One region of the Giesbergeria sinuosa genome, then DNA from elsewhere that is predicted to be linked to it. Evidence: predicted binding sites of a transcription regulator. Region 1 holds the regulator's gene; the other holds the start of a gene.
What was found. The regulator sigma-54, encoded in region 1, starts transcription at its own class of promoters, with help from an activator protein. The targets are predictions, from matches to a motif close to TGGCANGNAANCTGCTTT.
Positions count from the first base shown of each region.

Region 2: the regulator sigma-54 is predicted to act here: its motif matches at 1,480-1,497, upstream of ACFO6X_RS11460 (transglutaminase family protein).

Region 1 covers NZ_JBHSHJ010000016.1:38,735-42,943, reverse strand. Annotated here, with positions in the region: gene ACFO6X_RS15135 (methyl-accepting chemotaxis protein) at 1-548, shown strand, start outside; gene def (peptide deformylase) at 570-1,109, shown strand; gene ACFO6X_RS15125 (RNA polymerase factor sigma-54) at 1,124-2,710, opposite strand; gene lptB (LPS export ABC transporter ATP-binding protein) at 2,715-3,497, opposite strand; gene lptA (lipopolysaccharide transport periplasmic protein LptA) at 3,494-4,132, opposite strand.
Region 2 covers NZ_JBHSHJ010000009.1:26,091-30,299, reverse strand. Annotated here, with positions in the region: gene ACFO6X_RS11465 (circularly permuted type 2 ATP-grasp protein) at 1-1,420, opposite strand, end outside; gene ACFO6X_RS11460 (transglutaminase family protein) at 1,558-4,209, shown strand, end outside.

The DNA of each region.
Region 1 (4,209 bases):
ACTCTGCCCGCAAGATTGTGGACATCATTGGCGTAATCGATGCCATCGCTTTCCAAACCAACATCTTGGCATTGAATGCCGCCGTGGAAGCAGCCCGGGCTGGCGAGCAAGGCCGGGGCTTTGCCGTAGTGGCTTCTGAAGTGCGCACTTTGGCCCAACGCAGCGCCACAGCGGCCAAAGAAATCAAGGCACTGATTGATGACTCCGTTACCCAAGTCAATGCGGGCAGTCAGTTGGTGCGTGATGCAGGCACCACCATTGAACAAGTGGTAGACAGCGTGCGCCGCATGACCACCCTCGTCGCCGAAATCAGCCACGCCAGCCAAGAACAAAGCAGCGGCATTGCTGCCATTGGTACCTCTATCAACCAGATGGACCAAGGCACACAACAAAATGCGGCCTTGGTAGAACAAGCCACAGCGGCAGCCCACGCCCTGCAACAGCAAGCCACACAATTGGCCGATGTGGTGGCAGAGTTCAAGCTCGATCACCAGCACGCCACAACACCCGCAGCACGGGCTGCACGCCCTGCAGCCTTGCTACGCTAACAGCCCATACCGGCATCGACCATGACCATCCACACCATCTTGAAAATGGGCGACCCGCGCCTGTGGCGCACGGCCCAGCCTGTTACGGCCTTCAACACCCCAGTGCTGCACCAGTTGGTAACGGACTTGCACGACACCATGCAGGCGGCCAATGGTGCCGGGTTGGCAGCGCCACAAATTGGCGTCCATTTGCAGGTGGTGGTCTTTGGCTCGCACTTGCCCAATCCGCGTTACCCAGATCGCCCCTTGGTGCCCCCCACTGTGTTGATCAACCCCGTGATTACCCCGCTGGATGCCGCCCAAGCCGAGGACTGGGAGGGCTGCCTGTCGGTGCCAGGGCTGCGGGGCCGGGTGCCCCGCTGGAGCCGCATCCGTTACACCGGCATGGACGTGCTGGGCCAGCCCATAGAGCGCATCGCCGAAGGCTTTCACGCCAGAGTGGTGCAACATGAGTGTGACCACCTGATAGGCACCCTGTATCCGCAACGGATGTCTGATTTGCGCCAGCTCGGCTTTACCGAAGTGCTGTTTCCCGAACTGCAGGCCGACGCCAACGATTAACCCCCACCGCCTCGCTACAGCGTTTTGCGCAGCGTGGCCGTGGGGATTTTTAATCCTTCACGGTATTTAGCCACCGTGCGACGGGCACACTCAATGCCCTGCTCTTTGAGCATTTCAGCCAATTGGTTGTCCGACAAGGGCTTGGCGGGGTTCTCGGCAGCAATAAACTGCTTGATCAACGCGCGCACAGCCGTGCTGGAGGCATTGCCACCACTGTCAGTGCCCAAGCCCGAGCCAAAAAAGTATTTCAGCTCGTAAGTACCCTGGGGGGTAGCCATGTATTTGGCTGTGATCACCCGCGAGATTGTGGACTCGTGCAGGCCCAGCTCGTCGGCAATGTCGCGCAGCACCAGCGGACGCATGGCCAACTCGCCATGCACAAAGAAATTCTTTTGGCGCTCCACAATGGCTTGTGACACCCGCAAGATAGTGTCAAACCGCTGCTGAATGTTTTTGATAAACCAGCGGGCCTCTTGTAAACGCTGTTGCAAAGCCTGATGGCCTTCGTCTTGGCGACGGCCACGCAAGGCACCCGCATAAATGTCGTGGATGCGCAGGCGTGGCATCACTTCGGGGTTGAGTTGCACACTGAACTGGTGCCCCGCCTGACCATGCCCCATGCGGCGCACCAGCACGTCTGGGATGATGGCGTTGCGCTCTACCGAGATAAAGGGCCGCCCCGGACGCGGCTCCAGCCGGGCAATCAAGGCCATTGCTGCACGGGTTTGCTCCTCGGTGGCCCCACAGGTTTGGGCCAAGCGGCGCACATCGCGGCGGGCCAGCCCTTCCAGCGGCTGCTGGCAAATGCGCAGCGCCAATGCAATGGTCTCAGGCGGGATGGCAGGCGCAGGATGTGCGGCCAATGCTGCCAGTTGCAGTGTCAAGCATTCAGCCAAGTGGCGAGCCCCCACACCAGTTGGCTCCAGCGTTTGCAGCAAGTGCAAGGCCACCGTGAAATGGTGCAGCAGCTCCTCTATGTCATCGCTGTGCTCTTCACCCGCCAACCCTTGAGCCAAAGATTCCAGCGAATCCTCCAGATAACCGTCTTCGTTGAGTGATTCGATCAGAAAATACAGTGCGGCTTTATCCTCTGGAGACAAGCGCAAACCCACCGTTTGTCGGTGCAAGAATGCCGCCAGTGATTCATGACCATGTGCCAAATCTGTGGCACTGACATCCATTTCTTCGTCAGTGCCACGGCTGCAGGCCGGGGCATCGCCACCCCATTCACTATCGTCCGGGGCCATGTCCACACTGCCATCGCCCTCCCAGTCCAGCACTTCGGTGCTGCTGCTGTCACTGTTGCCCTGCTCTGCCTCTGTCAATGTGGCCTGACTGCTGTCTGCACTGCTGGTGCTGCTCACAGGGGCTGCCCAGTCGGCATATGGCTCCTCTGGCGGGGGCGTGTCGGCCTGCGCCAAACCAAACTCCTCGCGCGAGGCTTCGTCGGGGTTGCGCTCCAAAAAGGGGTTGTCCGCCAGCATCTGCTCGACTTCCTGGCCCAACTCCAACGTCGAGAGCCGCAACAGCCGAATAGACTGCTGCAACTGCGGCGTCAGGGTCAGGTGCTGCGATACACGCAGAGACAGGCCAGGTTTCATCGGCTCACATACGGAAATGTTCGCCCAGGTACACCCGACGCACCTCGGCGTTGTTGACAATCTCGGAAGGCGTCCCCTGTGCCAACACCCGACCATCACTGATGATGCAGGCGTGGTCACAAATGCCCAGCGTTTCGCGCACGTTGTGGTCGGTAATGAGCACGCCAATGCCGCGCGCTTTCAAAAAACCGATGATGCGCTGAATTTCAATCACGGCAATCGGGTCGATGCCTGCAAAAGGCTCATCCAACAGGATAAAACGCGGCTGCGTGGCCAAGGCACGGGCAATCTCGACCCGGCGCCGCTCGCCGCCAGACAATGCAAGCGCAGGAGAGTCTCGCAGATGGTCGACACGCAGCTCTTCCAACAAAGACTGCAAACGCTGCTCAACTTCGGCCTTGCTCAAAGACTGACCCGCGGCATTTTGTTGCAACTCCAGTACGGCACGCACGTTTTCTTGTACCGTGAGTTTGCGAAAGATAGACGCTTCCTGCGGTAGGTAAGACAACCCCAGACGTGAACGCTTATGGATAGGCATACGCACCACCGACTGCCCATCAATGCGAATATCACCCCCATCGCTGGGCAACAAACCAACGATCATATAAAACGAAGTGGTCTTGCCTGCACCATTGGGGCCCAGCAGACCGACTACCTCGCCTTTTTGCACAACCAGCGATACGTCCTTGACCACCTGGCGGCTGCCATAAGACTTGGCTAAATGCAGCACCTCCAATCGGCTATCCGTAGCTGCCTCGGTGGTGGCATGCGCGGGTGCGGCACTCATGGCTTGTCAGTACCCAGTGCAGAACTGGGGCGCAAAGGCAGAGCAGAAGCAGGTGCCACAGGAGAGGCCGGAGCTGTAGTCGCCTTTGGAGCCAGTATGGCACGCACACGTCCGCCCGACGTTGCTGACGCCCCCTCAGGGCTGCGCTGCTGACCATCCACACTGAACACATCCGTCAGGTTGTTGTAAACGATCACCGCCCCCGTGAGTTCATCTTGTAACTTGGCCCCTTGGTAACGGCGCAACTCGGCACGGCGCAATAGGCGCACGGTGTCGTTGTGGCCGTTGTATTCAATGCGTTCGCCTTCGCCCTCGACAAATTCTTCAGGGGCGCCGGGTGCGGTATCACGCTTTTGTCGGAAGAACGCCCGTTGGCCTGCTGCCGCCGTGACGGTACCAGACTGATAACCATCGGCATCTTGGCGCACTTCCAGACGCTCACCCCGCAGCACGATGGTACCTTTGGTCAGAACCACACGGCCCGTAAACACGCTGGTTTGCTGCAATTCGTCATGGCGCAGGGCATCGGCCTCAATGTTCATGGGCTGATGGCGGTCGGCCTTTTCAGCGTGCGCCAGCGTGAACGGGGCAGCAGCCAAACAGGCGAGCAGGGGGAGCGTGAAGAGGCGGTTCATCAAAAAAGGCACGAATCTTGCGGCGATTGTAGCGATGCCTGCCAGCCACAAAAAAGCCCGCCAAAGCGGGCCGTGGT
Region 2 (4,209 bases), on a different contig from region 1:
CTTTGAGGGCCACCCGCGTCAAGCCACCGGGCACCATCTGCACCGTTTTGCCACTGAGGACAAAGGGGCGCAGGTCAATGTGGCGCGGCGCAATGCCTTGCTCGACAAAAGTGGGGCAGCTCGACAGACTGAGCGTGGGTTGGGCGATATAGCCCGCCGGGTTGGCACGCAGCACCTGGGCAAATTCGGCAATCTCGGCCTGCGTGGCGGTGGGGCCAATCAACATGCCGTAGCCGCCCGCGCCATGCACTTCTTTCACCACCAAATCTTTCAGGTTAGCCAGCACATATTGCAGGTCTTCGGGCTTGCGGCACATCCAAGTGGGCACGTTGTTGAGGATGGGCTTCTCACCCAGATAGAACTCAATCATCTTGGGCACATAGGGGTAGATGGATTTATCGTCGGCCACCCCGGTGCCCACCGCATTGCAAATGCTGACGTGGCCCGCCCGGTAGGCGTCCATCAGGCCCGCACAACCCAAGGCCGAATCGGCACGGAAGACCGCCGGGTCAAGGAAGTCATCGTCCACACGGCGGTAAATCACATCCACACGCTCTGGCCCTTGCGTGGTGCGCTTATAGACAAAGCCATCGCGCACAAACAGGTCTTGGCCCTGCACCAACTCCACGCCCATTTGCTGTGCCAAGAAGGCATGTTCAAAATAGGCGCTGTTGTACATGCCGGGGGTGAGCACCACCACGTTGGGGTCGGAAGCGCCCGTGGGGGCGCTGGCGCGCAAGGTCTCCAGCAGCAGATCGGGGTAGTGCGCCACTGGGGCGATGCGGTTTTGGCTGAACAGCTCTGGGAACAAGCGCATCATCATCTTGCGGTTTTCGAGCATGTAGCTCACGCCGCTGGGCACGCGCAGGTTGTCTTCGAGCACGTAGTATTGGCCGTTACCGGCGCTGTCGGGGGCGCGCACAATATCGACACCGCTGATGTGCGAATAGACATTGTTGGGAACGTTGACCCCCATCATCTCGGGGCGAAACTGGGCATTGTTGACCACCTGCTCACGCGGAATCACGCCCGCCTTGAGGATTTCTTGGTCGTGGTAGACGTCGTGAATAAAGCGGTTCAGTGCCGTGACCCGCTGCACCAGCCCTTTTTGCATCTGGCTCCACTCTTGCGCCGGAATGATGCGCGGAATGAGGTCAAACGGAATCAGGCGCTCGGTGCCGGCGCCATCTTCATCCTTGGCACCATACACCGCAAAGGTGATGCCCACGCGGCGGAAGATCATTTCCGCCTCTTCACGGCGCGCACGCATGGCCGCCTCCGTCTGCCGCTCTAGCCATTGGGCATAGGCAGCGTAACCGGAGCGCACATCGGTGCCACACCGCAAACCCTGTTGTTGCACCTGCCCGCCCCCGTGTGGCAAAGGGGGCAGCGTGGCGTACATCTCGTCGAATTTCAGCATGGTGTTTTCTCCTGCCGAGGCTTTAAGCAAGGAGTGGGCCAGCTTCCCACACGTTGTGTTGGCGCAGCTTTTGCTTGAGGGGCTGTTACAACGCGCCTTGGGGCGTGCCTGCAAAAACCCTATCCCCTTTTGCTCTTATGTCGATACACGCTGCCCTACACCACGTTACCCACTACCAATACGACCGTCCCATCAATTTGGGGCCACAGTTGATTCGCCTGCGGCCTGCACCGCACTGCCGCAGCAAGGTGGTGTCGTACTCGCTGCGCGTAGAGCCAGCGCAGCACTTCATCAACTGGCAGCAAGACCCCTTTGCCAACTACCAAGCACGGTTTGTTTTTCCAGAGAAAACCACCGAGTTCAAAGTGACGGTGGATTTGGTGGTGGAGATGGCGGTCTACAACCCGTTTGACTTCTTTTTGGAGCCAGAGGCCGAGCAGTTTCCGTTTGGTTACAACGCCGCTACCACCGAGGAGCTGGCCCCCTATCTAGCCACCGACCCCATCACACCATTGCTGGCCGCTTATTTGGCCCAAATAGACCGCAGCCCCCGGCGCACGATAGATTTTTTGGTGGATCTGAACACCCGCCTGCAACGCGACATTGGTTATCTGATTCGGCTAGAGCCCGGTGTGCAACCCCCCGAAGAGACCCTCACCAAACGCTCTGGCTCCTGCCGCGATAGCGCCTGGCTGATGGTGCAGTTGCTGCGCCACTTGGGGCTGGCGGCCCGCTTTGCCTCGGGCTACCTGATTCAGCTCAAGCCCGATGTCAAATCGCTCGATGGCCCCAGCGGCACTGAAGTGGACTTTACCGACCTGCACGCTTGGTGCGAAGTCTATTTGCCCGGTGCAGGCTGGATTGGCCTTGACCCCACTTCGGGTCTGCTGGCCGGTGAAGGCCATATTCCGCTGGCCTGCACGCCACGCCCTTCGGGCGCTGCACCGATTGAGGGCGGTCTGGACGAGTGCGAAGTAAAGTTCCAGCACACGATGGAACTGACGCGCATTTATGAGTCGCCGCGCGTCACCAAGCCCTATAGCGAAGAGCAGTGGAGCGAGGTGCTGGCGCTGGGCGATCTGGTCGATCAGGTGCTAGACGCCGGGGATGTGCGCCTGACGATGGGCGGTGAGCCCACTTTTGTGTCCGTCCACGACCGTGATGCACCAGAATGGAACACCGATGCCCTCGGCCCCACCAAACGCGGCTATGCCACCGAGTTGGTGCATAAGCTGCGCACCGAATACGGGCAGGGCGGCTTTTTGCACTTCGGTCAAGGCAAGTGGTACCCCGGTGAACAACTGCCGCGCTGGGCGCTGTCCATCTACTGGCGGGCAGACGGCGAACCCGTCTGGCACAACCCAGCCCTGTTTGCCGACGAGCGCCAAACGCAACACTACACCAGCGAAGATGCCAGCCGCTTTACACAAACACTGGCGGGCAAACTAGGCCTGGACGGCCAGCACATCACCCCCGGCTATGAGGACACTTGGTATTACCTCTGGCGCGAGCGCCGTCTGCCCATCAATGTCGATCCGTTTGACTCCCGACTCGATGATGAGATGGAGCGTATGCGCCTGCGCCGGGTGTTCGATCAAAAGCTCGACAGCGTGATTGGCTATGTGCTGCCACTGCAAGCCAACCCCGGTGCCGATGACCACCACACCCTCTGGAGCAGCGGCCCGTGGTTTTTCCGTGATGGGCGCATGTATCTCATTCCGGGCGACTCCCCCATGGGCTACCGCCTGCCACTGGACACCCTGCCTTGGGTCAGCCAAGCAGACTACCCCTATCTGATCGAACAAGACCCCTTTGCCCCCCGCAGCAGCTTGCCACCAGCCACCCAGCTGCGCGCCCAATACGCACCGCACAGCGTAGGGGGCGGTTTTGCCGAAGGGGGCAGCGTAGCCGTGCAAGGCCAAGGCCACACCGACAGCCATGCCCCGCTGCTGCACGATGGCCGAAACCAGTCCCCCTCGCACGCAACGGTCATGCCCAGCCATGTGCCCCAGCGTTTTGAATCGGCCCACTGGACTACACGCACTGCCATCTGCGTCGAAGCACGCGACCCCATGCGCGCCAATGGCCCCAAGGCCGAACGTGAACATGGCTGCAACTTTGCCCATGACGGGGGGGGGCTGTATGTATTTATGCCACCACTGCAACGGCTCGAGGATTACCTGCGCCTCTTGGCCGCCATTGAGGCCACGGCAGAAGAGCTGGGCGTACAAATCGTGCTGGAAGGCTATCCACCACCGCGTGACCCGCGCCTAAAGCTGCTGCAAGTCACCCCTGACCCCGGCGTGATTGAAGTCAACATCCACCCAGCCCACCACTGGGGGGAGCTGGTGCAACACACCGAGTTCCTCTACCAAGCAGCCCACGAGTCGCGCCTGTGCGCCGAAAAGTTTATGACCGATGGCCGCCACACTGGCACCGGCGGTGGCAACCACTTTGTGCTCGGCGGGGCCACCCCGGCAGATAGCCCCTTTTTGCGGCGCCCTGAACTGCTGGCCAGCCTGATCTTGTATTGGCACAACCACCCCAGCCTGAGCTACCTGTTCAGCGGCATGTTCATTGGCCCCACCAGCCAAGCCCCACGCGTAGATGAGGCGCGCAACGACCAGTTGTATGAATTGGAAATTGCACTGCAAGAAATCCATGCCAATCGGCAAAAGTTTGGTCAAGACATGCCACCGTGGTTGGTCGATCGCACACTGCGCAACATCCTGATCGATGTCACTGGCAACACCCACCGCAGCGAGTTCTGCATCGACAAGCTCTATTCA